3 regions of the Moorella sp. E308F genome follow, and region 1 is predicted to be linked to each of the others. Evidence: riboswitches for the same ligand, from Rfam matches in the RefSeq annotation. Region 1 holds a riboswitch; each other region holds the start of a gene.

The links. A riboswitch is a leader RNA that binds a small molecule or an ion and turns the genes downstream of it on or off. The one in region 1 is predicted to bind cyclic di-GMP.
Region 2: linked by a shared signal. The riboswitch ahead of E308F_RS13305 (hypothetical protein) and the one ahead of E308F_RS16720 (methyl-accepting chemotaxis protein) in region 1 are both predicted to bind cyclic di-GMP.
Region 3: linked by a shared signal. The riboswitch ahead of E308F_RS11235 (type II secretion system F family protein) and the one ahead of E308F_RS16720 (methyl-accepting chemotaxis protein) in region 1 are both predicted to bind cyclic di-GMP.

The regions. Positions count from the first base shown of each region.
Region 1 covers NZ_BJKN01000001.1:1,158,615-1,168,435, reverse strand. The annotation lists gene E308F_RS05860 (chemotaxis protein CheA) at 1-1,234, opposite strand, end outside; gene E308F_RS05855 (chemotaxis protein CheW) at 1,231-1,719, opposite strand; gene E308F_RS05850 (DUF1540 domain-containing protein) at 1,905-2,066, shown strand; gene E308F_RS16720 (methyl-accepting chemotaxis protein) at 2,105-3,895, opposite strand; cyclic di-GMP riboswitch class I at 3,965-4,053, opposite strand; gene E308F_RS05840 (polysaccharide deacetylase family protein) at 4,128-5,096, opposite strand; gene E308F_RS05835 (M1 family aminopeptidase) at 5,168-6,904, opposite strand; gene E308F_RS05830 (amino acid permease) at 7,018-8,520, shown strand; gene E308F_RS05825 (trypsin-like peptidase domain-containing protein) at 8,703-9,821, opposite strand, start outside.
Region 2 covers NZ_BJKN01000003.1:115,052-124,872, forward strand. The annotation lists gene E308F_RS13275 (tripartite tricarboxylate transporter permease) at 1-1,482, shown strand, start outside; gene E308F_RS13280 (tripartite tricarboxylate transporter substrate binding protein) at 1,544-2,593, shown strand; gene E308F_RS13285 (uroporphyrinogen decarboxylase family protein) at 2,652-3,665, shown strand; gene hyi (hydroxypyruvate isomerase) at 3,795-4,583, shown strand; gene garR (2-hydroxy-3-oxopropionate reductase) at 4,681-5,571, shown strand; gene E308F_RS13300 (FadR/GntR family transcriptional regulator) at 5,739-6,476, shown strand; cyclic di-GMP riboswitch class I at 6,702-6,789, shown strand; gene E308F_RS13305 (hypothetical protein) at 6,948-7,187, shown strand; gene E308F_RS13310 (ISL3 family transposase) at 7,176-8,420, opposite strand; tRNA gene E308F_RS13315 (tRNA-Gly) at 8,643-8,717, shown strand; gene tig (trigger factor) at 8,914-9,821, shown strand, end outside.
Region 3 covers NZ_BJKN01000002.1:936,416-946,236, forward strand. The annotation lists gene pilM (type IV pilus biogenesis protein PilM) at 1-646, opposite strand, end outside; gene E308F_RS11200 (hypothetical protein) at 730-2,160, opposite strand; gene E308F_RS11205 (hypothetical protein) at 2,216-2,722, opposite strand; gene E308F_RS11210 (prepilin-type N-terminal cleavage/methylation domain-containing protein) at 2,719-3,117, opposite strand; gene E308F_RS11215 (type II secretion system protein) at 3,114-3,623, opposite strand; gene E308F_RS11220 (prepilin peptidase) at 3,655-4,407, opposite strand; gene E308F_RS11225 (type II secretion system protein) at 4,487-5,074, opposite strand; gene E308F_RS11230 (prepilin-type N-terminal cleavage/methylation domain-containing protein) at 5,244-5,768, opposite strand; gene E308F_RS11235 (type II secretion system F family protein) at 6,014-7,222, opposite strand; cyclic di-GMP riboswitch class I at 7,278-7,360, opposite strand; gene E308F_RS11240 (type IV pilus twitching motility protein PilT) at 7,416-8,435, opposite strand; gene E308F_RS11245 (GspE/PulE family protein) at 8,603-9,821, opposite strand, start outside.

The sequences.
Region 1 (9,821 bases):
TGCCGTGGTCGATGGCGTTGCGCAGCAGGTGGATGAGGGGATCGCCGATTTCCTCAATAACCGTGCGGTCCAGTTCCGTTTCCCGGCCTTCAATAATAAAGTCGATCTCTTTGCCGGCCTTCCGGGCCAGATCCCGGACCATGCGGGGGAAGCGGTTGAAGACCTGGTCAATAGGAAACATGCGCGCTTTCATGATCTCTTCCTGGAGGTCGGAAGTAATGCGGCCAATGTGCAGGGAGACTTCTTCCAGGGTTTCCAGGAGCTCTTCGTTGCCCAGGCGGGCTTTTAACCCGTTGCCCACTTCGGCCAGGCGGGTGCGATCAATGACCAGTTCACCGACCAGGTTCATAAGGTTTTCCAGGCGCTGGACATCTACCCGTACTGTCTGGGTGACGCGCAGCTCCCCTGTCCGGCCATTAGCCCTGGCGCCAGGCGCATCCATGCCCTTGTCGGCGGCAGGGACGGCCGCTGCCGCCTCATGTTCATCCGCGAGGACGATAGGCCGCACCGTTACATCTTTAATTTCTGATATAGACTTGACGATATTGGCCAGGGTGTCGGCATCTTCCCGGCTGACAATGAGCAGGGTAAAAGTATCGTAAAATTTTTCGGCTTCCAGGTCCTGGGTATGGGGGACGCTTTTGATAATCTCACCGGCGTCCTTGAGATTGTTGAATACCAGGTAAGCCCGGGCCGCCTTCATCTGGCAACCTTCTTCGAGCTGCACCCGGATCTCATAAGGCTGAAACCCTTTCACCTGAGCTGCGCGGATGACATTCTCCTCAACATCGTCGAGGGTGAGGGCCTCGTCGCCAGGTGCCTTTTCCCGACGACTGGCTCCCGCCTCGCCGGACAGAACGGCTTCCAGGCGGGCAACTATATCTTCTACCTCGCCCTCTTCTCCGTTGCCGGCAGCAATGCTGTCTTTTAACAGCCGCAGTCTATCCAGGCTGGCCAGGAGGATGTCAATGATCTCCCGGGAAACGGAAAGCTTCCCCTGGCGTAAGAGTTCTAGCACGTTTTCCATGCGATGGGTGAGGGTGGCCAGACGGTTAAAACCCATGGAGGCAGAAGATCCCTTCAGGGTATGGGCCGCCCGGAAGATGGTGTTTAGCAGGTCAAGGTCATCGGGGGTTTGCTCCAGCTTGACAATGGCTTCATCCAGCTGTTGGAGCTGCTCCCCGGCTTCATCGAGGAAAATACCCAGGTACTGAGACATGTCCAGCTCGCTCATCTTGCATCCACTCCGGCAGCTATTTCCTGCTCCAGCTGGCGCTGCTCGCTCTCACGCAGCACCCGCTCTAGATCCAGGAGGATAATCAGCCGCTCATTCCACTTGCCCACACCCTTGAGATAGGCTACATCAATGCCGCTTATCATGGGAGGAGGCGGCTCAATGCTGGTAGCCGGCAGGCGCAACACTTCAGAAACGGAATCGACAATCATGCCCACCGTCACCCGCCCCAGTTCCACCACCATAATCCTGGTATTATTCGTGATGTCGGCCCGTGGCAGATCAAAGCGTTTATGGAGATCAATCACCGGGATGATGCGGCCGCGTAAGTTGATTACCCCTTCGATAAAAGCCGGGGTCCTAGGAATCTGGGTAATGTTTTGCATGCGGATGATTTCCTGGACGTGGTTAATATCAACGCCGTAAGTTTCACTGGCCAGCTGGAAAACAACCAGCTGGATTTCCGCTGCTGTTTCCGTTGCCATAAGTATCCCACCCCTCTTTATCTCACAGGTAAATTCTGCATTGCTAGGGAAATTCCTTTAAAAGCAGGTATATTTTTATCTCCGTTGGCCAGGCTAAAGTTGCTGGCAAAACCTGATTCCGAGTAACCGGTCGTTCAGACTGAGTTTCCCCGCCCTGATTATAAATAATGGAGGGAGCAATGAATATGCCTCCTCAAGTCAAGTGCCGGGTGGCCAATTGCATCTACTGGCAGGACGGCAACTGCCACGCCGACAGTATTACCGTGGCCGTCCAAGGAACGCCAAATACCTCCAGCGCCCACAACGACCGCGATACCGAGTGTGAAACCTTCCAGGCCCGCGTCTGAAACAGGAGGCGGGAGCAAAAAGTCGTAGACAGGCACTATTATAGCTTGAACCGGGCCACCGCCTTTTCCAGGTTACCTGCGGCAACGGCCAGCTGCTGGGCCGCCTGACTGATCTGGTCCACGGCTGCCGTCTGCTCTTCCGTGGAAGCGGAAACCTGCTGGGTGCTGGCAGCCATCTCTTCAATACCGGCGGCTATACTTTCGACCCGTCCTTTGACCTGGCGGGAACCCGCATACATTTCTTCCGCCTTAACAGCTACATTTTTGATCTTGCTTACCAGGGTTTGGATGGACTGTTCAATGGCGGCGAAAGCCATACCCGTACGGCCCACCACTTCCGTACCCTGGCGGACATCCTTAGAGCCTTCGGCCATGCTGTTGACCACGCGCTCCGTCTCCCGCTGGATCTCCTGCACCAGGCCGACAATCTGTTTGGTGGCTTCGGCCGACTGCTCGGCCAGTTTCCGCACCTCATCGGCAACGACGGCAAAGCCGCGTCCCTGTTCCCCGGCCCGGGCCGCTTCAATGGCCGCATTCAGGGCCAGGAGATTGGTCTGCTCGGCAATGCCGGAGATAACACCTACAATCTGGCCAATCTGCTGGGAACGGGCTCCGAGCTCCTCTACAGCCCCGGCCAGGCTTTCCATGCGCATGGAGATGGCCTCCATTTGCTGGGTGGCTTCGGCCACCGCCCGGGCACCTTCGCTGGCCTTAGCTGCGGCCTGGTCGGAGGCGGCTGCCATATCCTCGGTGTTGCGATGGACTTCTTCCACCCTGGTCACCTGGGCGTCAGTCGCGGCCGCCGTCTCGCTGACCTGCTGGGCCTGGTCTTCGGCGCCTTTGGCCATTTCCTGGGTGGTGGCGGCCACCTGGCGGGCGGCGTCCCCCAGCTCCTGGGACATGCGGGCCAGGTCCTGGCTGGCCGCGGCCACCTGGTTAGTCATCTCCCGCACCTGGCCGATAAGCTGGCGCAGGTTTTCTCCCATAGTGTTAAAAGCAGCGGCCAGCTTGCCCACCTCATCGTTGGTTATAACTTGAAGGGGTTCGGCAGTGAGATCACCGCCGGCGATCCGCGTAGCGTAGGCAGCTACCTGGCCCAGGGATTTACCGACCATGCGCCTGATAAACCATGCTACCAGCAGCCCCAGAATCAGAGCCAGGAGAAGGCCGCTTACCAGTACTGCCCGCGCTCCCGTCACAGCGGCCGTTAGCCGGTTTTCGGCTAGGGTGTTTTTATCGATCATTCCTTTGGCCATGTGGTTGGCGATATTGTTGATGTTATCCAGGGAGGCCCCCATCTGGAAACTCAAAATAGGCAGGGCCGCCATGCGGTCTTCCTGGCTGGTGTTGACGATGCTGTTCTTGAAGGTATCGGTAAAACTCTTGGCAGCCTGGGTCATGGCCGCGAGATACCCGGCCACCTGGCTGTCGAGTTGTTGTTGTTCCAGCCGGGCGCGGGCGTCATTGAAACGCTTCATGGCGTCGTCAAAGGCCGCCACATGGGTCTGGGAACCATTGATTATGTAATCGGTGGCCCGGCGGTAGGCATCCCACACGGCGTTGGTCATCTCGGTAAAGAGCATGTTCTGCTCATGGGCCAGGGTTACTTCCCGGGAAAGCCGGTCTACCTGCTGGAGATTAAAATTGACATAGACCACTACGGCAACAAAAATCATAATGATAAGGATAAAGCCGGCTGTTAATTTCCTTCCCAGCCGCCAGCGGCTGAAAAAACCTACCCGGGCCTTTACCGGGCGGGGTAATCCGGGCGGCTCTTGACCCGCCGGTTGCCCTGCCCGGCCTTTCTTTTTAAATAAGTGCAAACGCATAAATGGAAACCCCTCCTCCGGTTGGTTAATAAATAATAAAAGCTACCCCCTGGGTAGCCCCGTCCCACCCGCGGCAACTGGCTGTCCTGGCCCGTAGCCGGGCTTTAGACCCTGTAGCTTTGCGCCCCTGCCTTTCGGCAGGTTTGCCTTTTCGGGGAATTTTTTCTATTTTCGCCTTAATTATAACGCAGGAAGCCATTATTATGCAAGATATACCAATTAAGAAGTTCTCCTATTGGCTTTCCACGGCAGTAGTACTATTACCGGTTTTTTCGCCCCGGGCTATCAGCTCGGATATGGTTACCAGTTCATAGCCTTTATCCCGTAACCCCTTAATCAGGAGCGGCAGGGCCACCAAGGTGCCGGGACGGCCTTCATGAAGGAGGATAATGCCTCCATCCCGGACATTAGCCAGGACGTGCTGGACGATGGCCCCGGGGCCGGGATTGGACCAGTCACGGGGATCTACGCTCCAGGTAACTGTTGGGGTGCCCAGCCCGGCTGCTGCAGCCAGCAAATTGGGTCCCATGGCGCCATAAGGGGGACGGAAATATTTTACCGGCCGGCCGCTTATTTTCTCCAGGGCGGCAGCCGCCTTGCGGAGGTCGGCCTCAGCTTCAGCCCGGGTCACCTTTCCCAGGTTGGCATGACGCCAGGAGTGGCTGGCTATTTCGTGGCCGCCTTCCAGGGCTGCCCTGACCAGCTCCGGGTGGGCTTCAGCCTGTCGCCCGACCATAAAGAAAGTGGCCTGGGTTCTGGTAGCTGCCAGTACGGCTAAATAACGTCCTGTCCACCGGGGAAAAGGGCCGTCGTCAAAGGTCAGGGCCACCCGGCGGCCGGCCTCCGGTACCTGGCGCAGAGGCTGGAGCCCGCGTTGGGACTGCGGCTCCGGGGCGGCCGGCGCCGGCCGGGGTGGGGGTGGCGGTATAGCCACGGGTTCAACAGGGGCGATAGACATTCCCGGATCGCCACCGGCCATCTGGTAATGTTCTGGAGAAGGCGGGGAGCTTATCTCCGGCCCGGCAGTTCCAGACTGAAGCCAGCCGGCACCGCCAATGGTGGTTACAACCGCCATTAAAGCAGCTATTACCACCAGGTACCCCAGCTGCAGCAACGCAACCGGCCAGATCGCCCGCGGGTACCTGCCAATCCTGGCCACCCAGGGCCAGTGCCCCACCACAAATTTACCTGCCTGGCTCATACCGGTTCGCCCCTCCTGCCCGCTTTTTTTCATGCAGTACTTTCTACTTTATTAGACGTTTTTCAGGGCCGTTAGTTCCGTAAATATGACGTAAAATTGGCTGCCGCCAGTTTGCCATAATATGTAAGAATAGCAATCATAGCTTGCGGAGGGACGATTTCATAGCGGTAATAACGTTGGACATAAGCCAGGGCCTGCTGGAGCCTGGCTGTACCGGCGACAGCTTCCAGCTCCAACCAGAATATGGCTCCCCGGTTATAGACGGCCTGGCGGTAGACCTGCTCATTACCATATTCCTCAAGGGATAAGTTAATAGGTTGAGCTGTCTGTTCCGCCAGGCGCCCGATCTCGGCCAGTTTAGCCTGGTAAAGGACCGGATCGCGCTGGCGGTAAAAAAGGAGAGTGCTGTACTCGGCCAGGCCTTCGTCAATCCAGGCCGCATGGATGCTATCGTTCCCCACCAAGTTGTACCACCACTGGTGGGCAACCTCATGGACAACGGTAGCAGGACTATAATTTTTGCGGTTACTTAAAATAATAAAGCCCGGGTATTCCATGCCGGCCAGGTTATCCAGGGGGACAAAAGCCAGGTGCAGGTAGCTGTAGGGATAGGGTCCATAAATTGCCTGGAAAAATTCTAAAGCCCGGCCGGCTGCCTCCAGGGCGGCCGCTGCCTGCTCATCCCGGGCGGCTGTCACCAATTGGACCGTTCCCACCTGGCGGGTGGTAAACTGCAAGTCAGGAGCGGCCGTAAAGGCAAATTCCCGGATGGGGTACTCGCTGTTAAAGGTCCAGACGGTCCAATCACCCCCTTCCTGCCGCCCTGTTTCCCGGGCACTGGCCAGGACCTGGTAACCGGGGGGCATAGCCAGGCGCACCCGGTAATAGGCATCAGCGGCAAAATATGGGTCACCGTAGGATGTACCGGCAACCCCTGTCCAGGTATCGCCGGTACGCGGGGCAAGGATTGGGTACCAGCCGGCTGCCATCAGAAGGTCCCCGTTGCGGCTCAGGCGCGCTGCCCCTGGCGGTACCTGGGTAGTGAAGGAAAGGGAGAGGAAAAGGGTTTCCCGGGGAGCGAGGTTCAAGGGCAGAAATATTTCCAGGGAACTACCCCGGGAATTGAAGGGAACGGGCCGGTTATTTATATAAACCCTGCTAACTGTTAATTTCGCTCCATTACCATACTGAGCATTGGCCGGGAGATTGAAATATAGTTTCCGCAGAGGTACAAGATAAGGATTTTGGTAAGCTAGGAGGAGTTCACCTGCAAGCTGCCCCCTGGCAGGATCGTACCTGGCCTGAAGGTCATACACGGGATAATAACGGAAATGCAGGCCGGCCCGACCCTTGAGGGGAGGGAGGCGTATATCAGTACTTTCCTGCTCTGGAGCAGCTCCCATTCTGCCGGCGTCAGGCAGTCCCAGTACCTCCAGAGCCAGGTTTAAGGGTATGTAAAGCTTATCGTCTACCAGGACCGGGGCCACGTCAAGCCGCCGGGGTACTCCATCGACCTCGGCTGCCAGGCTGCCGGCGGCTACGGCAGCTCCTTTGCTTCCCCGTAAAATACCCCTGTTCTTGTACCAGTCGGCACTGCCGCCGGCCAGGGGTAAAAAATCTCCCGCCGATACCAGTATATGCCCCCCTGCTTCCAGGGGTGGCGGGTCCAGGACCACCTCTTTAAATGTGATCTCTTTAACAATGATCTCCGGCAGGGATTGAATTGGCCCCGGCACTGCTGCCGGGCCGGAAAAAATGACCAGGGCCAGCAGGCCAATAAGGGCACCGGTGAGGATCTTTTTGGGCATCGCTTCACCGCCTTGCCCTTTATTTCGACAACACCACCCTTTCTCCTGCCACACGCATAGGCAAAAAGGTCAGGTGCATAATAAGTTTAAGCACTTTTTAAGGGGGGAGCCGGGTGAGTATCTGGCGGACTAAAAGCATTAAAGACTTTATGCAGGAAGGCCGGGACAATGAAAAGTTAAAACGTAGTATTGGCACGCCGGAATTAATCGCCCTGGGAGTAGGAGCTATAATCGGCTCTGGTATTTTTGTCCTGACTGGAGTAGCGGCGGCCAATTATGCCGGCCCGGCCCTGGTCTTTTCCTTTATCCTCTCCGGCATTACCGCCGGGCTGGCGGCCCTGGTCTACGCCGAAATGGCCGCCATGATCCCGGTGGCCGGGAGCGCCTATACATATGCCTATGCTTCTTTAGGTGAAATTATTGCCTGGATTATCGGCTGGAACCTGATCCTGGAGTACATGGTAGCCTCGGGGGCGGTGGCTGCCGGCTGGAGCGGTTATTTCACTGATATGCTAAGGTCCGTGGGGATTGCCCTGCCTGCGGTCCTGGTAAATTCTCCTGCCAGCGGCGGCCTCATTAATTTGCCGGCCATCCTCATTACCGCCCTCATGACCCTGGTAGCCATAAGGGGCACAACTACCAGCGCCAGGACTAACAAAATTATCGTAGCCATCAAAATCCTGGTAATCCTGGCCTTCCTGGCACTGGGCATTCCCCGGCTTAACCCGGCCAACTGGCGTCCTTTTCTCCCCTTTGGCATCCCCGGTGTCATCCACGGTGCAGCCATTATCTTCTTTGCCTATATCGGCTTTGACGCTGTTTCTACGGCGGCCGAAGAAGTGCGCCACCCCAGTAAAGACCTGCCCCGGGGGATCATCGGCTCCCTGGCCATCTCTACCTTATTATATATCGCCGTAACTATAGTCCTGACCGGCCTGGTAAGCTACACCCAGCTCAATACCCCATCCCCGGTAACTACCGGTCTTCTGGCTGCCGGTGTGAGGGGTGCCTCGCTAATTGTCGGCACTGGCGCCCTGGCCGGTTTGACCAGCGTCCTCCTGGTAACCATCTTTGCCCAGAGCCGGGTCTTTATGGCCATGGGCCGCGATGGCCTCTTGCCCCCCTTTTTTGCCCGGGTCCACCACCGCTACCATACTCCCTGGCTGACAACCATAGTCGTCGGTACCTTTATCGCTCTCATCGGCGGCCTGCTGCCCATTGGCCTTATCGCCGAGCTGGCCAATGTCGGTACCCTGTCGGCCTTTTTCATCGTTTCCCTGGGTGTACTCATTTTAAGGCGCACCCGGCCCGATTTGGAACGGCCCTTTAAAGTACCCTTCATGCCCTGGACGTCCCTTTTGACCATGGCCTTTGCCCTTTACCTCTTCTTCAACCTACCCCGTTTAACCTGGATCCGTTTCGCCATCTGGATGGCCCTGGGGCTGGTGGTTTATTTTGCTTACAGCCGCCACCACAGCGTCCTGGCCAGGGTAGAACCGTCACCCCTTCCCCGGCCGAACCCGCGGCCTTTTTCCCCTTCACGGCCGTTTTTTATCTCCCGTCCGGCCCTGGCGCCCCTGTTTTTGCGCCTGCGCCTGCCCTGGCGGCGAAAATAGCCATGGTCCGAAAGACACTACCGCCTGTAAGAAAAATAAAAATCCCCGGGAGAAATCACTCCCGGGGTTTCAGTCGTCCGGACCACGCTGAATGGTGCCGTCTAACCCGGCCTTTCTGGGCCACATGGCTTCCTTTTTTCTAACCTCTGCCTTTCTACCTGGCGTCACCTGTGATTGGACGCTTACTGGCTCGGCTTTTCGCCCAGGACAACGCTGATATCCAGCAGCTGGCCGCGGCGGAAGACCTGGAGCTGCACCTGCTGGCCGATCTTCAGGGCCTGGACTTTATTTACCAGATCACTGGCATCCTTTATCTTTTGGCCATCCAGCTGCAAGATCACGTCATATTTCTGAATACCCGCCCTCGCCGCCGGGCTGCCGGCCTCTACCTGACCCACCAGGGCCCCTTCGGCAGTCTGCAGGCCCAGCATTTCGGCTATATCCGGCGTGACCGTGGCCAAGGCTACTCCCAGCCAGGGCCGGGCAATTTTGCCTTTATTCATCAGGTCATTAAGGACCGGCTGTACTGTGCTGCTGGGGATGGCAAAACCGATCCCCTGGGCGCTGGCGTTAACGGCGGTATTGATACCAATCACTTCACCCTTGAGGTTTAGCAGGGGGCCACCGCTGTTGCCGGGGTTAATAGAAGCATCTGTCTGCAGCAGGTTTTCATAATGTCGGTCCTGGACATCGATGGGCCGGCCCTTGGCACTGATAACGCCCACCGTTACTGTATGGTCCAGGCCATCGGGGTTGCCGATGGCGATGGCCCATTCACCAACGCGAACCTTATCGGCATCACCGAGGGTTAGATAAGGTAACGGCTTGCCGGTATCGATTTTCAGGACAGCCAGGTCCAGGGGGGCATCGGCGCCCACTACCTTGGCATTAAAGGGTTTATCATAACCAACAACGGTTACTTTGACCTGCTTGGCTCCGTCAATGACGTGCTGATTGGTCAGGATATAGCCGTCCGGGGAAATAATGAAACCCGAACCCAGCCCGCGCTGTTCCTGGGGACCGATATCAAACTGGTCGCCAAAAAACTGCCGGAAAAAGGGGTCGTTAAAGGGGCTGGCCACCCGCGTCTCCGTAATCGTATCGATGCGCACCACTGCCGGGCCGGCTTTATCCACAATGTCAGCAATAGCCTCCGGCCCCAGTCCCGCCGGGATGCTGGCTGATACCGCGTCGCTGGCAGCCACTGCGTGCTGATATAAGGGCTGCTGGGTTCCGGCCGCCGCTCCGGTGATCTGGTAAAAACCTACTGTTGCCGCCACCCCGGCCAGGAAGATTAATAA
Region 2 (9,821 bases), on a different contig from region 1:
CTGCAGGGCTACAACCTTTTATTTGCCTTTATAGGCTGCTTGCTCGGCACGGCCATCGGTGTCCTTCCCGGCCTCGGCCCGGCGGCTACAATATCACTACTCTTACCGGTAGTTTATAAAATGAGTTCACCGGCGACATCAATAATTTTTTTGGCCGGAATTTATTACGGTTCGATGTACGGCGGGTCGACGACTTCGATTCTCCTTAACTTGCCGGGTGAGGCGGCATCGGTAGTTACCGCGATAGATGGCTATAAAATGGCTTTGAAAGGTCGGGCAGGAGCGGCGTTGGGAATTGCCGCCATTGGCTCTTTTATCGCCGGCACTATCGGGGTGATTGGTTTGAGCATAGTCGCCCCTCCCCTGGCCGAATTTGCCCTGCGCTTTGGGCCCCCGGAGTACTTTGCCCTCACCCTTGTGGGGCTTTTGCTGGCGGTATTTCTTTCGGGATCGTCCATAGTAAAGGGGCTTATTGCCTTACTCATCGGCCTTTTGCTGGCGAGCGTCGGTCTTGATCCCATTACCGGTAAGGTCCGTTTTACCGGTGGAATTATAGGCCTTCAAGGCGGTTTTGATTTTGTAACTCTGGCCATGGGGGTATTCGGCATCGGTGAGATTTTATATAGCCTCGAACAAAACATTAAAGGTGAGATTGTAACTACAAAAATCGGCAAAGTTTTTCCTACCATAAAAGATTTCATAGAAGCGAAATGGGCGATTATTCGCGGTTCGTTAATCGGCTTTTTCGTTGGCATCCTTCCCGGCGGCGGGGCCGTAATTGCTTCCTTGGCGTCCTACGCCGTGGAAAAAAGGTGCTCCAAGAAACCGGAAGAATTCGGACATGGGGCCATATGCGGCGTTGCTGGCCCGGAATCGGCGAACAATGCCGCCTCCAGTGCCTCTTTTATACCTCTCCTTACGTTGGGTATCCCCGGTAATGCCTCTATCGCCATGATTTTTGCAGCGCTAATGATCCAGGGGGTAACACCCGGACCTTTCCTTGTAAAAGAGCACGCCGATGTCTTTTGGGGAGTTATCGCTTCGATGTATATAGGCAATCTGATGTTGTTGGCCCTCAATCTACCCCTTGTGGGTCTCTGGGTTCAACTTTTGAAGGTTCCTTTTGGGATTCTGGCACCGGCGGTGGTATTGTTCACCTGTGTAGGCGTCTACAGCATCGCCAACGATACCTTCAATATATATGCCTTACTGTTCTTCGGCCTCCTGGGCTATTTTATGCGCAAACTTGATTTTGAGCCGGGTCCGTTACCTTTAGCCTTCGTACTTGCCCCCATAATTGAGAATTCTTTAAGGCAGTCTCTTTTGATGTCGGGCGGCAGTATGGCCATCTTTTTTACCCGGCCAATAGCGGCGACTTTGTTCGCTATCTTTATAGCTCTGGTGATTGCACAAGGTCTGCAAACGTTATGTCAGCGAAAAAGGTCGAAGGTTTCGCCGGGAATGAGCACCGGCGAAGTTTAATACAGCCTTCGTAAAGCTATCTACGGGAAATAAACTTAATGGAAAGGGGTAGATAATTAAGATGTATCGTAAGAAAGCCTGGAGAATATTGGGTCTGTTGATGGTCGCCCTGCTGGTGCTCCTTATTGCCAGCGGCTGCGGCGGTAAATCTGCTACTCAGGACAATACCCCTTCTCAAGAGAAGAACGAAGGGGCTGCGGCAACAAGCAGTAAATATCCAGAAAAACCCATCACCATTATCGTTCCTTATGCGGCAGGCGGTTCTACCGATGCCTTGGCCAGGGCCATTGAAAAGGTTTGGACCAAATACTGCCCGCAGCCCGTCATGATTGTTAACAAACCGGGCGCTGGCGCTGTTGTAGGTCGGGAATTTGTCAAAACTTCCAAGCCCGACGGTTACACCTTAATGATAGGCTACGGTTCAGGGGAAGACCTAATCGGTCCCCAGTTGCAAAAAGTACCCTACGATCCTCTGAAGGATTTCACGCCTATTGCCAGGATGTCGATCCACTCAACCATTATTTGTGTTCCTGGCAACTCCCAGTTTAAATCAATGAAGGAGCTTATTGATTGGGCTAAAACTAGTAATCAGCCCGTCACCGCCAGCGTATCGACGGCTACGGGCAACGTCAATATCACCATGCGCGGGATCGGCAAAGTTACTGGCATTAACATCGTTCCCATACCCCATCAGGGTGGCGCCCAAGCCATTACCGACCTGATCGGCGGGCATGCCATCGTGGGCGGCGGTTCCGGCAACGAAGTGGCGCCCCATATTCAGGCCGGCAGGCTGCGTCCTCTGGCTGTAGATCTACCGGAGCGCGATCCCGCCTTCCCGGATGTACCGACTTTAAAAGAGCAGGGCATTAATTTCTACAGCTGGGGATCGGTTAAAGGTATTGCCGCTCCGGCCGGAACTCCTAAAGAAGTGGTTGATTATCTAGCCGACGTACTGAAAAAGGTAAGCGAAGATCCCGAGTTTAAAGAGTCAATGAAGAATCTCCATCAGCCCATCCTTTATATGGGTCCCGAAGAATTTCAGAAATTCTTCAAAGAGGCCTATGACTATTTCGGCAAGCTGATTAAAGACCTGAATATAACATTGCAATAAAAGGTTGTAACCCTTCCTTTCCCGTAGATAGCTTTACTTTTTGAAAGGAGATATTTCCATGAAGCCCATGTCCTCCCGAGAAAGATTCCTTACTGCATTGAAAAAACAGCAGCCCGACCGGGTGCCGTGGTTTGAGAGTTACGTCCACCGAGGTCTCGCCGACAGGATTGTCGGGCGCAAGACCGATTTGCCGCCGGGCTGGCGTACCCCACCGGACTTATATAAAATTCTCTGCCTTGATACCATAACGTATAACTTCAGGCCCCCCTTTTATGCCATCATGGAGAAGAACGGCGACGTAGAACAATTGAAGGAAGGCCTGCTCAAGACCAGGGACGACTTAAAGGCTTTAAAGGAGTTTCTACCCGATCCTGAGAATCCGGATTTTTACAGGGGCGCCGAAGAACTTTTATCCTTTGCCCGGCAAAACGGCCTGGCGGCCATTGCTGGTATCAGGGTGGGGTTGAGCAACACGTACAACAGCATGGGGTATGAAAACTTCTCCTACGCCCTTTATGACGACCCCGGTTTTATTGAAGAAAGTATGGAATTGATCGGCGAGTGGTGTATTAAGGTTATTGAGCGGGTAAATGATTTAGGTTTCGATGCAGCCTATATTTCCGAGGACATAGCTTTTAAATGGGGACCGATGTTTTCTCCGGAACACTTCCGGAAATATATGCTGCCCCATATGAAAAAGGTAGTTGATCACATAGCTATTCCCAGGATATACCATACTGATGGCAATCCCCTGCCCATGCTTAAAGATCTGGTGGAAGAGCTAAACATCTGCGCCATTGCCAATCTAGAGCATGGTGCCGTTGATATTTTCCAGGTGAAGGAAGAATGGGGAGATAAGCTCTGCCTCATTGGCAACATGGACCTGCATTATACCTTAACAATGGGTACTCCCGAAGAGACGGTATTAGAGGCCAAAGAGAAGCTCGAAAAGGTGGGCAAGGGAGGGGGCTATATTATTTCCAGTTCTAATGGCTTGACAGAATACTGCAAGGCGGAAAATATATTAGCTTTAAACGGAGCAATACTGCGGTACGGTGTTTATTTTGAATAGCTAACTTCCCTACCAGGGTTTTTTATACCCGTTTGGTTCCTGGTTTTCAGTGAAAGGGGGGGTTAAGCAAATGTCGTAAAGAACCATATCAAATGGACGAGATATAATCTAAAAGGAGGCGTTAAAAATATGCCAAAATTCGCCGCCAACTTAACCATGCTGTTTACCGAAGTGCCTTTCCTGGAGCGCTTTCAGGCCGCGCGGGAAGCGGGTTTCAAAGCGGTGGAGTTTCTTTTCCCGTATGAATACAGCATGGACGCGATAAAGGGCGCGGTAGAAGAAAACAATCTCCAGGTGGTGCTTTTTAACCTACCTGCCGGCGACTGGGCGGCGGGTGAGCGCGGCATTGCCGCCAACCCGCAGCGGAGGGAAGAATTCCGTGAAGGAGTTAAGCAGGCAGTGGCCTGGGCCCGCGCCCTGGGCGTGCCGCGGTTGAACTGCCTGGCCGGCAAGAGGTTAGACGCCTTCACTTTTGAAGAGCAGTGGCAGGCGCTGGTGGACAACGTCCGCTATGCGGCTGGAGTTCTGGGAGAACATGGCTTAAACCTCATGGTGGAACCCTTAAACCATTACGACGTACCGGGTTTCTTACTTAACACGACCGGACAGGTTTTGCAACTGCTTGCCGAGGTTGATATGCCCAACGTTTATTTACAGTACGACATTTATCATGCCCAGAAAGTAGAAGGAAATCTGACGGCTATCCTGCGCGAGCATCTGCCAAAGATCGGCCACATCCAGATCGCCGACAACCCCGGCCGGCACCAGCCGGGAACGGGCGAGATTAATTATCCTTTCTTGTTGCGGGAGCTGGACAACGTCGGTTATAAGGGTTATGTGTCTCTGGAATACATTCCGGTACCGGACACTCGCCGGTCTTTAGACTGGGTGGCAGCGTACGGGTACAGGCTAGATTAATTTGGGGAGTGCGTTAGCCCCGATAAAAGGAGTATGCCGCTTGGGCGGCACATTAAAACCAGGTAAAAATTTTGGCGAAAGGGGTAAAAAGAAAAAGATGAGTAAAATTGGCTTCATAGGACTGGGCATCATGGGCAAGCCCATGAGTAAAAACCTGCTGAAGGCTGGCTATGAGCTGGTCGTATATGATATTATTAAAGAAGCAGTAGACGATGTAGTGGCCGCCGGCGCGGAACCGGCCGGTTCCTGCCGGGAGGTGGGCGAACGCTGCGATAAGTTTATCACCATGCTGCCCAATTCCCCCCACGTGAGGGAGGCTGTCCTGGGGCCGAATGGTTTGCTTGAGGGTGCCCGGCCTGGTTCAATCCTTATTGATATGAGCTCCATTGACCCTATGGTTAGCAGGGAAATAGCCGGGAAGCTGGCTGAAAAGGGCGTGCGTATGCTGGATGCGCCGGTGAGCGGCGGCGAACCCAAGGCCATCGACGGAACTTTGTCGATAATGGTCGGAGGCAAACAGGAAGACTTTGATGAATGTTATAATATATTAAAGGCCATGGGATCTTCCGTGGTCCGCGTCGGTGACATCGGCGCCGGCAATGTGACCAAACTGGCGAACCAAATTATTGTCGCCCTAAATATTGCCGCCATGTCCGAGGCCCTGGTCCTGGCCACCAAAGCCGGCGTTGACCCGGAACTGGTCTACCAGGCCATCCGCGGCGGCCTGGCCGGGAGTACGGTCCTGGACGCCAAGGCGCCCCTGGTGCTGGCCGGTCAGTTTAAGCCCGGTTTCCGGATTAACTTGCATATTAAAGACCTGGCCAATGCCATGGCTGCCGGGCATGAGGTGGGAGTTCCCCTGCCGCTCACCTCTGTTGTTATGGAAATTCTGCAAGCCTTAAAGGTTGATGGCTTGGGTGACGCCGACCACGGAGCCATCATTCGCTTTTACGAAAAACTGGCACAAGTTGAGGCAAGAAAGCATTAGTGGTCCCCCTTTGCGAGGTCCAGGCTGCCTGTAAGCCGCCTGGACCTTTATGCCAAAAACTTGAAAGGGCATGATGTGGAGAATGATCCGAACTTGAGCGGTGCCAGAGGGGCAATAGGACAGCGAGGTCTTAGTGGAAACATTTTGGTATAGGTGCGTGAATAACCATGAAAGACGGGCTAATCATCCGCAAGAAGAAAATGTATGAAGAAGTGGTGGAGCGCATTACCCGGTTGATTAAGAGCGGGGAGTATAAAGTGGGGGACCGCTTGCCGCCCGTTCAAGAATTGAGCGAAATGTTCGGTGTCGGTACCCCCACTTTAAGGGAAGGCCTCTCTGTCCTGGCCTCCAGCGGCATCCTGGAGATAAGGCACGGTAATGGCATTTATGTCAAGCGCTTTCCCTTGGAACCAGAGGACCTGATGGCCAAATTAAACGAGGTAGAATACCAGCAGTTGCTCTCCTGGGTTGAGTTTCGCCGGGCGCTGGAAGCCGAGGCTGCTGCCCTGGCCGCCGAAAGGAGCGACGAGGCGGATTTAGAGGCCATGGAAGCGGCAGAAATAAGGCTGGAAGAGGAGATAACCAGGGGAGAAATCACCATCGAACCTGACTACCAGTTTCACAACAGCATAGCTTTAGCCACCAAGAATCCTATATTTATCCAGACTTCTACCACTATAGAGCATATTATTCGGCAGTATTTTCATTTGAGTTTACGCTACGGCAGGACCTTGCCCTGGCACCGGGAATTGGTGGTGACTGAACACCGGAAAATATTGGAGAACATCCGCAAGAGACGACCGCGAGAAGCGCGCAATGCCATGCTGGAGCACCTCAACAACGTCTCCGGACGGGTGAAGCTTTTAGAGAGCCTGGCCGGGGGTAAGCAAATTGATGATCGTTAAGATGCGTTACTTAATCAAACCGGAGTATAAATTTAATTCATTTTTAAAGAGGGCTTAATACAATTATAACCCTGGCGTGCTATTATAAAAGCGAGCAAAGCCCTCTGACCTCCTTTTTAATATATACCCTACCACACCCGGATTGCCCGGGTTGTTTTTTTATTGCCCCAAAAAGTGGTATATTTTGCAGGAAAAAAAGCATTAATGTCGAATAGCGTAAAGGGTTACCGCTAAAGGCAAACCCCACCGAAAGGGGGGGACGCAAAGCCATGGGTCTAAGGCTTTTACGAGCTAAGATCGCCAGGCTGCCGGTACTTTGATGCTGCTGCAATTTTTAAGCATGAAGACAGGGGCGGCCTTTGGCGATGAGGCTGTCCTTTATTTTTTGTCTTCCATGAGGGTTGCTTCGCGCATGTGATCATTGCCGGGAAGGGGTAAAATTAATGAATAAAACCATAGGGTTATTGTCCGATGGCCTGCCGGGATAAACTCGTTAACCAGGAAGTACTGGAAGCCCTCCTGGACGATTACCTGCGCCGTAAGACTTTGCCGGCAACCTATAAAAACTATCTTTTGAGGTTAATCGAAGGCCAGGTTAACATACTCGTTCACAATCTTTTACAAATGGTTGATGGCGAGGGCGTTAATGAACCTGGCCGCTGCGTTAAATTGTCACAGCCCGGTGGGCAGAAAACGGCTCTATGTCAATAGTTGTGGGATTAAATTTTGAGGGCAACATCCCAGGAAAATTTTCTTGATGAAATGATTACGATTCCTAAAACCAAAACTTAATCGTTTCAGCATTTTGCTTAAAGTATTCTTGCCTTCTATATAACCATTGGTGTACCGGCGGCCTTGCTGGGTGTATCTAACCAGGTTTAATATTTCTGACCTCCAGAACTTAATAGTACGAGCCCATACCCGTCCCTCTACATTTTCAGCGCATTCTGCATTTATAAGCCAACGGCTTAAGGCAATTTCTGCCTCTTCAACCCGGTCCATCTTTATGATTTGTCTTAAATCTTCTTTTAGCTGGTATAGTTCATAGAGGGACGGGTATTTATTCTTAATTTCTTCTAGCTGCTGTTGTTGTCTGGAAGTAAGTTTTTCTTTAGCCTTGAGCAAGGGTAGGCGAGGTATATTCTCCTTGCCTGCTTCTTGCTCTATCTTGCGTGCTTCATTTAAGCGACGGTTGGCATCCTGAATTACATGGAAAGGGTCTACTATTATCCTGGCTGAAGGAAAGATTGCTTTTATTAACTTGCGCCAGGAGTCTTTCATGTCAATTACTACTGCTTCTACTTTAACCCCGGCTTTTTTGAGCCCCTCCAGGTAAGCCTTTATAGTTGCTTTCCTGTCATCACCCAAAATCGTCAAAGGCCTCTTATCCGGTTCCAGGCGCCCTACTACGCATACATAATCATTCCCGCTAAAGGACAGTTCATCTAAGGTTAAGACTATGGGCTCTTGAGTATCATCTGCTGGAAGACCGGACTGGATATACTTGTCTAGTAATCTTATAACCCTATTAGGAGTAAGGTGTAATATTCGGGCTGCATAGGTAAAGCTCATCCTCTGGGCATAATACACTACTGTCTGCACTCCTAGTTTTGTAAATCTGGCCCAGGGGATGGTATTCGGAGGACGAAGGGTAAAAGTCTTATGACAATGGTAACACTTATACCGTACAGGAACCCAGGATAAAAAAATCCATCTCCCGTATAAAAAAGCGTGACGAATTTTCCTTTCTTGGGGCTTCCGGTTCTTCTTTAAAATGCCGTGCTTATGTAATTTGCCTTTGTTACATGCAGGGCATAATGCTGGCGGCTCTAGCGTCACCCTTAACACAATATCTTTACGTTCCTGCCGTTCTCCTAAAATGGACTGGAGTATTTTATCAAAATTCTCTTGTCCCTTGAGGGTGATCGTGCTATTCTTATTCATGGGGGCACTCCTTTCCTAATGGGGTTTTTGTTTGCTAACATTTGATTTGGATGTGCCCCCCTCTTTTTCCTCCTTTAACTTCTAAAATCTCTTCTCCTCTGTCCTTCTATCTCTTCCTATCCCCTCCCACACTTTTTATTATAGAGCCGCAGAAAACTTGACAGAACCGGAGCTATCTGTTAATATATCGCTACGGAAAGCGTGGTAGTGCCTGAATAACGGGCGGAAGTAGCTCAGCGGTAGAGCATCGCCTTGCCAAGGCGAGGGTCGCGGGTTCAAATCCCGTCTTCCGCTCCATATTTTTGGCTTGGGGGGACCTCGGATCGGGTTTTTACCTGTCCGAGGTGTTATTCTACTAGCTTGTTTTTTAGTAGGCGCGGCAGGAAAAGGTAGACAAAGCGGCGAAATAAAATTGCTGATAGTATTTTATGCTAAATGGATGGTCATAATGAATGGCGTCCAGTAGTCGGGAGCAGGGAGGAGCAAGTAGGTAATGAAGGCTACCGTCGAGAAGTTAGATAAGCATCAGGTACTTCTGGAAATTGAAGTTGAAGCACCCAGGGTACAGAAAGCCCTGGATCAAGCTTACCGCCGCCTGGTAAAGCGGGTAAACATCCCGGGTTTCAGGAAAGGCAAGGCACCGCGTTTTATCCTGGAACGGTATATCGGCAAAGAGCCTATCTATAATGAGGCGGTAGAAATTGTTATTCCACCGGCCTATAAAGAAGCAGTAGCCGAGCACCAGCTGGAACCCATCGATCACCCTGAAGTGGAAATAGTCAAGGTGGAAGAGGGCGAGCCTTTAATCTTCAAGGCCAGAGTAGAAGTCAAGCCGGAAGTCCACCTCGGCACCTACAAAGGCTTGGAAGTGGAACGGCCGGAAGTAAAAGTTAGCGAGGAGGATATCGACGCCTATCTGAAAAGCTTACAGGAGCGTTATGCTACCATCAAGAACATCGAAGATGAACCGGCGGCAGCGGGGGATATTGTCGTCATTGATTTTAAAGGGACGGTAGAAGGCCAGCCTTATCCAGGTTTAGAAGGAAATAATTATCATCTGGAATTGGGGTCGGGTACCTTTGTCCCCGGCTTTGAGGAACAACTGGTAGGTGCCCGTCTAAACGAGGAACGTACCGTTACCGTTACCTTCCCTGCCGACTACCACAAAGAAGACCTGGCGGGCAAGGAAGCCGTCTTCCAGGTTGCCATCCGGGGCATTAAACGAAAAGAGCTGGCCCCTCTGGATGATGAATTTGCCAAAGACGTCAGCGAGTGCGAGACTCTAGCCGAACTGCGCCAGGATATCCGCCGCCGGCTGGAAGAGAGACAGCGGCAAGAGATTGACGCTGCCGTAAGGCAAGCTGTAGTGGCCAAGGCCGTAGCGGCAGCCACGGTGGATTT
Region 3 (9,821 bases), on a different contig from region 1:
CGGTTATACCGGGCTGGCTGAGTTCTCCTGCGCCAATGGCTACTACCCGGCTGAAAAGGGGCCGTCCCTCCCGGGCCAGGACCAGGTTGCTCCAGCGGCCGCCAATGTCAATGATGACCGTGGCGCCAGCGGCCTCTCCGGCCAGGGCGCGGCAGAGGGCCAGGGGCACAAGGTCGATGGCCACCAGGTCCAGGCCGGCGGCATGGAAAAGCTGGTATAAGCCCGTCACCTGTTCCCGTGGCGCCGCAGCAAGGAGAACCGGCATCTGGTCGCCGGCCGCATCATTACCGGCATCCAGGATGGCCCAGTCCACTACCATGTCCCGGGCCCCGGTGGGCAGGTAATTTTCGATTTCATAGGCCATGCCACTTTTGAGTTCCTCGGGGGTCATCCGCGGCAGGCGTAGGTAGCGGACGATCACCCTTTCCCCGCTGACGGCCGTCACGGCCCGACGACCGCGCCAGCCGGTCCGGGAGGCCGCCTCGGCAACGGCCGCCACCATGGCCTGAGTATCAGCCAGGCCACCCTGGGGAGTCGGGACGCTGGCCGTCAGCCACTGCCTGCCCTGGTATACGGCCGCCTTGACGGCAGTTGTACCGAGGTCGATGCCCAGATAGTGGCGACGTTTCAGGAACGAACAGAACATAAAAATAACTCCTATCTACCTTGCTACAACTGGTGTTATCTTCCTTAGGAACAGGTTCATCTTTTCTCGCGGGAGGCCTGGATTTATTGCTCCAAAGCTGCCACCCGCCAGGAAAGGATCTGCCAGTTACCCTGATTCAAATAGGGAGCCAGGGAACCAACAAGGTTCTGATCATAGGTTATGCGGATCTTACCCTTAATTTTATGGTCATTATCTTTATCCTCACCATTACCATTCCCCTGCCCGTTTCCGTTATTATTATCATTACCCCTTATTTCCTGATTGCTGCCGGAAGTATCATAGCTACCTTCGTCGATTGCACCGACGTACCTGGTTACCAGGCTCCCGTTAATGGTACTCTCCTGGCCGCGATCATTCTTACTAAAGGTGCCCCCGTCAATAAACATTCCTCCCAGTCTGGTACCACCGGAAATATTTAAATCCCCGCCGGCAATGAAGGCCCAGGCATTTCCAACGGAAGCAGGTAACAGGCTGGTCTCCAGGGTGATGCTGCCCGAAGCGGCAATAATGGCGATACCATTATAATAATACAAGGTGCTATGGTCGTTGCCATTGCTATTGCTATTGTTATTACCATTGTTATTGTTATTGCCATGATCATTGTCATGGCCAGCCGTTATGGTCAGGTCTCCCTGCCGATAAAGAATCGCCGGAGTCATGCCGGTATTATTAACCATGGCCTGGATTTCCTCAATGGTATATGTATCTTTCCCCAGTGTTAAACCGTTTGTAAAAGGAGCATCGAGGTTGTCGGGAAAGGATGGGAAAGTTAAGCTGACACCTTCAAACTTGTTGCCGTAGATTTTATCTTTATTATAAATAACTCCACCGGCGGTGGCGTCGCCTTTGATGGTTCCCTTAACATAAAGATTCCTGCCAGCTACAGCGTTCCCCTGGAGAGTACCATTCACCGCTAAATTGCCACCAGCAGCCACATTGATGATATTATCTTCGCCGAAAACAACTTTCAAATTGTTGATATCCCCCAGGGCAAGGATATCCCCTCCGCTAATAATCAATTTGTCTTGCTTATCCAGGTCACCGGCAGTAGCCAGGGCAAAGGTATACAGGGGTCGGGCCAGGTCAACCTCTACGGCCCGCTGGACACCACCAACCTGGGCCAGGGAGCGCAGGCGGTAGCTCAATACCTGCTGGCTGATATCTACTCTCTGGATATATCCCTGGACGCCAGTTAAAGATGTTTCCCCCAGCCCCTCCCGCCAGCCGGGATCTTGGCGTAATCTTGCCAGGGCCAGGTTGATGCCAGCTTCGGACAAATAAGTGGCCTGGATAATCTTAACATCATTCGCCGCGCCCTGGCGCTCCACCAGGGAGAGAGAAAGAAGCCCGGCCCCCAGGAGGGAAAGGACCAAGATGGCCAGCAGCACTCCCGGCAGGGCGCTGCCGCGCCGGTGCCAGCACCTCCCCGGCAACCCCACCCCATCAATTCTTCCCTTGCCTGTAGCTATACTCCGCCGCCAGTTGCCGGCCAAAGAATATCACCTGCAATAAAAATCTTTACCAGAATCTTTACCAGCAAGTTAAATGCTAACCTCCGGGGTTCATCACCTTGAGCCGCAGGGCCGCCGCGGTAGTTACGTCAAAGTCCCGTCCTTCGGCGTCCCGGGTAACCAGGTGGATGGTTACGGTTTTACTGTTTTCCGGCGCCTCTGGACGGTCATAAAAAAATTCCAGGGTCTGCACCCCATAGGCCAGGAGATTATAGCCGCTGAAGCTTAAAGATCCTTTATTTTTAACAGCCCGCCGGAGATCGCTACCGCTCAGCTCATATTTAAGCTGGTTTCCGGCCGCGTCGGCAATTATAAGGGTATATCTCCCCGAACCGCTAACCACCTGGCCGGCCGCCTGGATCTCCCTGGTCATCTGCATCAGGGCCACGCGGGCATTCTGCTGGGCATCCATGCGGTCCCAGCCGCGCTGCCACCATTTTAAACCCGCCTGGAGGATGCTCAAGGAAGCCATAAGGACCAGGACCATCAGGGTGGCGGCAATTACAGTTTCAATTAAAGTAAGGCCGGCCCGCCGCCACTTCACGGCCACCTGGCAACCAGGGTTGCCAGTTCCACCTGCCCCGCCGGGTCATTCACCGGGCGCACCCGCACCATCACTTCCTTCACCTGTAGGACGAGGTCATAATCTGTTATAGTTATCTGGTACTCATATCCCGGCCGACCGGGGTAAGCCTGCCAGGTGCCGCCAGCTCCAGGCAGGGAGGCCAGGCCATTATAACCAGCTGCCAGGCAGGTTTCCATACGTTCCCGGGCCAGATTCAAAACGATGGTTTCCTGGCCGCCCCTGGTATAACCCTGGGCGGCGGTGATAAACATACCCAGCATAGGCGCCAGCACAGCCGCCAGCAAGGCTGCTGCCACCAGGACTTCAATCAGGGTTAGACCACGGTTGTTACCCGGCCTGCAACACTTTTTCACGTCGTTTTCCCCGCCTTGACCCGGCCGGTAACCGGCATAATGGTTATATAATACTCCCGGCCATAACGGTCCTTCAGCACTATATCTCCGCTATTTACCGGTTCCCCCTCGATCGTAAAGGATATTTCACTACCCAGCCTGGAACCGGCATGCTGTAAACGTAATTCCATAGTTATGCCCGCGGGAAGTTTGGTTTCCCGGATAATCTCCGTATTTTTTTTCAAGAAATACAGTTCGTTGACGTCGTCAAGGAGGAGCTTCCACTGGCGGTCCTCGCCGCCCATGGCCCTCTGCTGTACTTCCCGGATATCGCTGACCAGCTGCCAGGCCGCCGTCTGTACCTGCCACCATGCCAGGCTCTTAGCCACTACCGGCAGGACCACCGTAGCCAGGAGCCCAGTGATGGCCATGACAGCTACCATTTCTACCAGGGTAAAACCGCCATTTCCCTTTACCGGCCGCCTGGAGCCAGCCTTTACTCCCCCTGCCATGATGACTACTCTCATATTAACAGCTCGCACTTTGCTTGGCCTAATATTATATAAACCTGCCAAGATACCAGTGCAACATTTCCTCGCCAAAAAACAACGCCAGCAGCCCCCCCATGGCGATAAAAGGCGCGAAAGGAAGAGGGTCCTGCCGCTTTTTCCGGCCGGTGACCAGCAAGCAAACGCCCGCCAAGCCGCCTGTGACCAGGGAAAGGAAAAGAGCCAGAGATGCCAGGGGCCAGCCGAGGAAAAGCCCTACCATACCTGCAAGCTTGACATCCCCGCCGCCCATGCCACCTTTACTTATTACGGCAACCAGCAGCAAAAATCCTGCTGCCGCAACTGCTCCCCATAAAGAAGACCAAAACCCCACATCCCGCGCCAGCAGGCTTAAAAGAATACCGCCGCAGGCACCGGTCACCACGAGGCGGTCAGGGATCAGGTAGTGCTCCAGATCGATGAAGCTGGCGGCTACCAACACGGCGCTTAGAAAAAGGTATTTTACCAGGATCCAGGAGAGGCCGAAATTATAAAAAAGGGTGGTAAATACCACGCCTGTGACAAGCTCTACTAAAGGGTATCGAGGGGAAATCGGCAGGCGGCAGTAACGGCACCTGCCCCGCAAGAGCAGGTAGCTCAATACGGGTATAAGGTCGTACCAGGCCAGCGCCCGCCCGCAAGCCGGGCAGTGCGAACGACCCCAGACCACCGTTTCCCCGCGCGGCAGGCGGTAAATGACCACGTTGAGGAAACTACCGATAAAAAGACCCGCTAGGAAGAAAAAAACTTCAATCCAAAACATACTTTTCCCTTCTACCACATTTATGGCAAGCCCAACTACACGACAGACGCCTATTACCCAAACGACAAGCGCGCCGGCGCTATAACCCCTCCATCCAGATGATCACCGAGATGTAGTACGTGCCGTTTTCCTCTCCCACATAGGAGTAACCAACACTCTCCCTGATGCGCCAGTCTACGGCGTCGCGGATACCCTGGTCAGGGAAGCCGCCGATAGTAACTACAGCGCATTTGGTGTTGTTAACTGGAATCTGGTTGCCCGCGGCGTCATAGACACTACCGCTGGGTATTACACTCTTCCAGTAGCGATAATGGCCGCCCCAGGGCGTGGTGCCGGGCGGCTTCTCCAGGTACGGCCCGTTCCAGCCGGTGCTGCCGTCAGACTTTACGAAGTAAAGGAAGCCATATTCGTCTCCTTGGTCGTAGGGGCGATCGTAGGAATCCTGCCCCGCCTTCGGCCAATCACCGGTATCGGCGTAATAGGCATAACCGGCCGCCTTTATGGCCCGCACATCGGCGACCACCCGCGATATCTTCGCCTTTTCCACCGCCCTGAAGGCGCTGGGAGCAACGACGGTCGCCAGCACCCCGATGATGGCGATGACCACCAAAAGCTCTACCAGGGTGAAGCCGCGGCTGTCCCGGCGCACGTCCGGCAAACAGAACATCAATGGTTCACATCCTTAACCGGGAAAAGATGATCCGGTTTCACTACTTCACCCCCGTCGCAACAGGGCGCACAGCTTCCGGCCGGGGCTGTTCGCTGCCGGCGCCGGAGGGCGCCGGCAGCACTTAAAAAGCAATACATCTTAAAACTTTAGTGTACTGAGGAGACACTTAGTCTCTGGAAATTAAAATGTGTACTCCATTGTTATCCTGGAGAACCACACTATCGCCCAGGTCAGCTAGCAATTTGTCGGAAGCGCTGTCCGGTACACTATCAAGTGTCAAATACCTAGCAGCATCTTCGTTGCCATCTCCGTCCCAATCTTTATCTTCGTCATTATTATAGACATAACTTCCGCCCCACGGGTTCTTGCTCGGCCAGCGCTCCAGATAGGGGCCGTTCCAGCCAGTTACGCTTACGCTAGAACTTGGGCCTACAAAATGGACTATATTATTGTTACTACTTCCTCCAATACCATCTACTGGCCAAACGCCTGTATCGGTATAATAATTCAGCGCTGCCGCCTTAATCGCCTTGTAGTCCGCTTCGGCGGCCGCCACCTTGCCCTTTTCGATGGCCTTGAAGGCGTTGGGGGCGACGATGGCGGCCAAAATGCCGATAATGGCAATAACAACAAGAAGCTCCACCAGGGTGAAACCCCGCTGGTCCCGCGCCTTTTTCAGTCTCTGCCACATCAATCAATCAACCTCCCTGATTTTTTTGCCTGCGCTTTTTACTTTCCTGCTGCCAGCCCGCCGGGGAAACCTACAAGTAAATCACCCCCCTCTTACCCGCATTATTATCCCCGATCTCAAACGCGGCAGTACGCAGAGTTATCCTTGCACTCCTCGACATGGAACCGCCGGCCAGGGCATTGTCATGAGGGCAGGCTGCTAGGATAGCCACCGGCAAAATGAGAAAAAAGATACCCCGCGCGCCTCTACCTTATGCCGCCCAGCATCTGAAAGTAGGGAAGAAAGACCGAAATTACGATAAGCCCTACTATGCTGCCGAGGCCGACGATGAGGACGGGTTCTATCAGTGAAGCCAGGCGGGCCACGACCGCCTCCACCTCCTGCTCATAAAGACCCGCCACTCGTTCGAGCATGGCATCCAGGGCCCCAGTTTCCTCGCCTACCGTAATCATCTCCACCACCATGGGAGGGAAGACGCCGCTCGCTTCCAGTGGAGTCGCCAGGCTCTGCCCGTCGCGAACGCTTTCTGCCGCCCGCTCCACCGCGCCGGCCACCACAGCATTGCCCACCGTACGCCGAACTATTTCCAGGGCCAGCAGGACCGGTACACCGCTGTGCAGGAGGGTACCCAGGGTGCGGCTGAAACGAGATAGAACCGCCTTATGATGCAGGGGACCGAAAATTGGTAAACGAAGGAATAAACGGTCGACCTGGTAGCGCCCCGCTGGCCTTTGCTGCCAGCGGTAAAACCCGTAACCGGCGCCGGCCAGGAAAAAGACCAGAAAAGGCCACAAGCGCCGTAACCATTCACTTAGCCCCAGAACCAGGCGCGTCGGCCAGGGCAGGGGCACCTGCAGGCTGTTCAACATGACCTGGAAGGAAGGCAGGACATAAGTCAGGAGAAAAATAACTACCAGGAGGGCAACCATGCTGACTATCGCCGGGTAGGTCAGGGCCGACTTGACCTTTTCCTCTACTTCATGTTCCCGTTCCAGGTGCCCGGCCAGGCGCTCCAGGGTCTCGTCCAGGGCCCCGCCCAGCTCCCCGGCCTCGACGGTATGGATGAAGATAGGCGGGAAGACCCGGGGCTGCCGTTCCAGCGCCCGGTAAAAGGCCTCCCCGGACTCCAGGTCCTGGAGAAGCATACCGATACTTTCTCGCAGGGAAGGATTTTCTGCCTGTCGCTGTAAAATATGCAAGGCCGTCACAATCGGCAGGCCAGCCCCCAGCATGGTCGCCAGCTGGCGGCTGAAGAGGGCCAGGTCGCGACGGGATACCGGCCGCCGGAAAAGGCGCCGCCATTCCCGGGCTGGGGTTACAACCGCCGGCCGGCAGTAAGTAATAAAAATCCCCTGCCGGCGCAGTTCCCGGATGGCCAGTTCCTGGCTTTCCGCTTCAATTGTCCCGCTAACTGCATTCCCCCTGGCATCCCTTCCCCGGTAGGCAAAATTCATGCTTTCCCTCCAAAATATAAATAGCCACCGGCAACAGGGAAAGATAGAACTCTTCCCCGGCAGCCCGGCGGCCATGACAGCGTCTACAGGCCCGTAGCTTTGCGCCCCCGGCTTTCGCCGGGTTTGCCTTGAACGAGGATATATGGACATTTATTCGTCATAAAAAGGCAAATTCCTGCTAATCCTGGCGCCGTTAACCATTATTTAATTCTCTATCCGCTATCATACCCCTGGTGACCAGCTGCCGCAGAGCCATGTCCATGGTCTGCATGCCGTAGCGGGCTCCCGTCTGCATGCTGGAAACAATCTGGTGGGTTTTACCCTCGCGGATGAGATTCTTAACAGCCGGGGTAGCAATCAGCACTTCCACGGCTGCCACCCGGCCCTTCCTGTCGGCCCGCGGTAAAAGCTGCTGGGTGATAACCCCTTCCAGGGTGTCGGCCAGCTGGATGCGGACCTGCCCCTGCTGGTGGGGCGGGAAAACGTCAATGATCCGGTCAATGCTCTGGATGGCACTGCTGGTATGTAAAGTCGCCAGGACCAGGTGACCCGTTTCCGCGGCCGTGATGGCCGTGGCAATAGTCTCCAAATCCCGCATCTCGCCGACCAGGATAACATCAGGGTCCTGGCGCAGGGCGGCCCGCAGGGCACTGGCAAAGGAACGGGTATCTGAACCCACTTCCCGCTGGTTGACGATGCTACGGCGGTGCTGGTGCAGGTATTCAATGGGGTCTTCCAGGGTAATAATATGGCAGCTGCGTTCCCGGTTGATTTTATCCACCATGGCCGCCAGAGTGGTGGACTTGCCGCTACCCGTCGGCCCCGTCACCAGGACCAGGCCGTGCTGTCGTTCCGCCAGCTCGGCCACCACCGGCGGTAATCCCAGGGTTTCCAGGCTGGGTATCTCCCTGGGTATAAGGCGGATGGCTGCGCTAACGCTTCCCCGCTGGTGAAAGACATTCACCCGGAAACGGCTTACGCCGGGCAGGGAGTAAGCCAGGTCTATTTCTCCCCGCTCTTGCAATACCTCCCACCTCTCGCCCACCATAGGCCGTACCAGGCTGGCTGTCATTCCGGAATCCAGGGGCTCCCACTGGCGCTGGACTTGGAGTTCGCCGTGGACCCGGAAAACCGGCGGCAGGCCGACAGAGAGATGGACATCGGAGGCCCCGGCGGCAGCCGCCGCCCGCAGGATGGTTTCAATGTCGAACATTTTAATCCTCCCGGATAAAGCCAGGATAACAAACGCAAGGATTTTTAATAGCCAACTGCTACCAATGTTAATAAACAACGTATAGTGCCGGGCTAACTGCAAAGGGCAGAACTATGAATTCAAGATCAATGGAAGTATATGCCACCCGGGACAGTACAGTCTGGTCTTTACAAACCGCCCAGGGAAACACGCAGGACTTCACTCACCGTGGTAATCCCCTGGCGGACTTTTTCCAAACCGTCCTCGATCAAAGGCACCATACCGGCAGCTACGGCCGCCTCTTTCAGGGCCGTGGCCGGTGCCTTGGCGGTCACCAGGCCGCGGAGTTCTTCATTCATCACCAGCACCTCCTGGATGGCCGTCCGGCCGGCATAACCGGTAAAGCTGCAGCGCTGGCAACCCCGTCCCCGCCAGAGTTCTTCTACTGCGGGCAGCCAGGTCTTTTCCAAAGACCCCGGCTCGGGTCGGTAAATCTCCCGGCAGTGGGGGCAGAGCCGGCGCACCAGCCGCTGGGCCACTACGCCGATAAGGGAAGAGTTGACCAGGTAAGGTTCAACGCCCATATCTAAGAGGCGGGTGACGGCCCCGGCGGCGTCATTGGTATGGAGGGTGCTGAACACCAAATGGCCGGTGGTCGCCGCCCGGACGGCGATATCCGCCGTTTCCCGGTCGCGAATTTCTCCTACCATAATTATGTCGGGGTCCTGGCGCAAGATAGATCGCAAACCTGAGGCAAAGGTTAGACCGGCCTTGGGATTGACCCGTACCTGGTTGATGCCGGGCAGCAGGTATTCTACGGGGTCTTCAATAGTAATGATGTTTTTTTCCGGTGAGCATAAAATGTTAAGGGTGGCATAGAGGGTTGTCGTCTTACCGCTGCCCGTGGGACCGGTAATGAGGAGCATACCGTAGGAACTGTGGATGAGGCTCGCAAAGCGCTCTTTTATGGCTGGCAAAAATCCCAGGTCGTCCAGGGACAGGAGCATGGCCTCCTGGTCCAGCAGGCGCAGGACGATCTTTTCCCCGTAAACCGTGGGCAGGCTGGAAACACGCAGGTCGACGTTGCGTTTACCCAGGGTAAATTGAAAACGGCCGTCCTGGGGCAGGCGCTTTTCGGCAATATCCATGCCCGCCATGATCTTGATCCTGGAGATCAGGCTGCTTAGAACCCCCAGGGGCAGGCGGGTTAACTCCCGCAGCAGGCCATCCACCCGCAGGCGTACGCGTACTTCCCCTTCCTGGGGTTCGATGTGGATATCGCTGGCCCGCATCTGGATCGCCTGCTGGATAAAGCTGTTAACCAGCCGTACAGCCGGTGCCCCTTCGGTACCGCCGGGACCGGGAGCTTCCAGGGCAGCGGCGGCCGCCGCCTCGCTCATGCTGGCA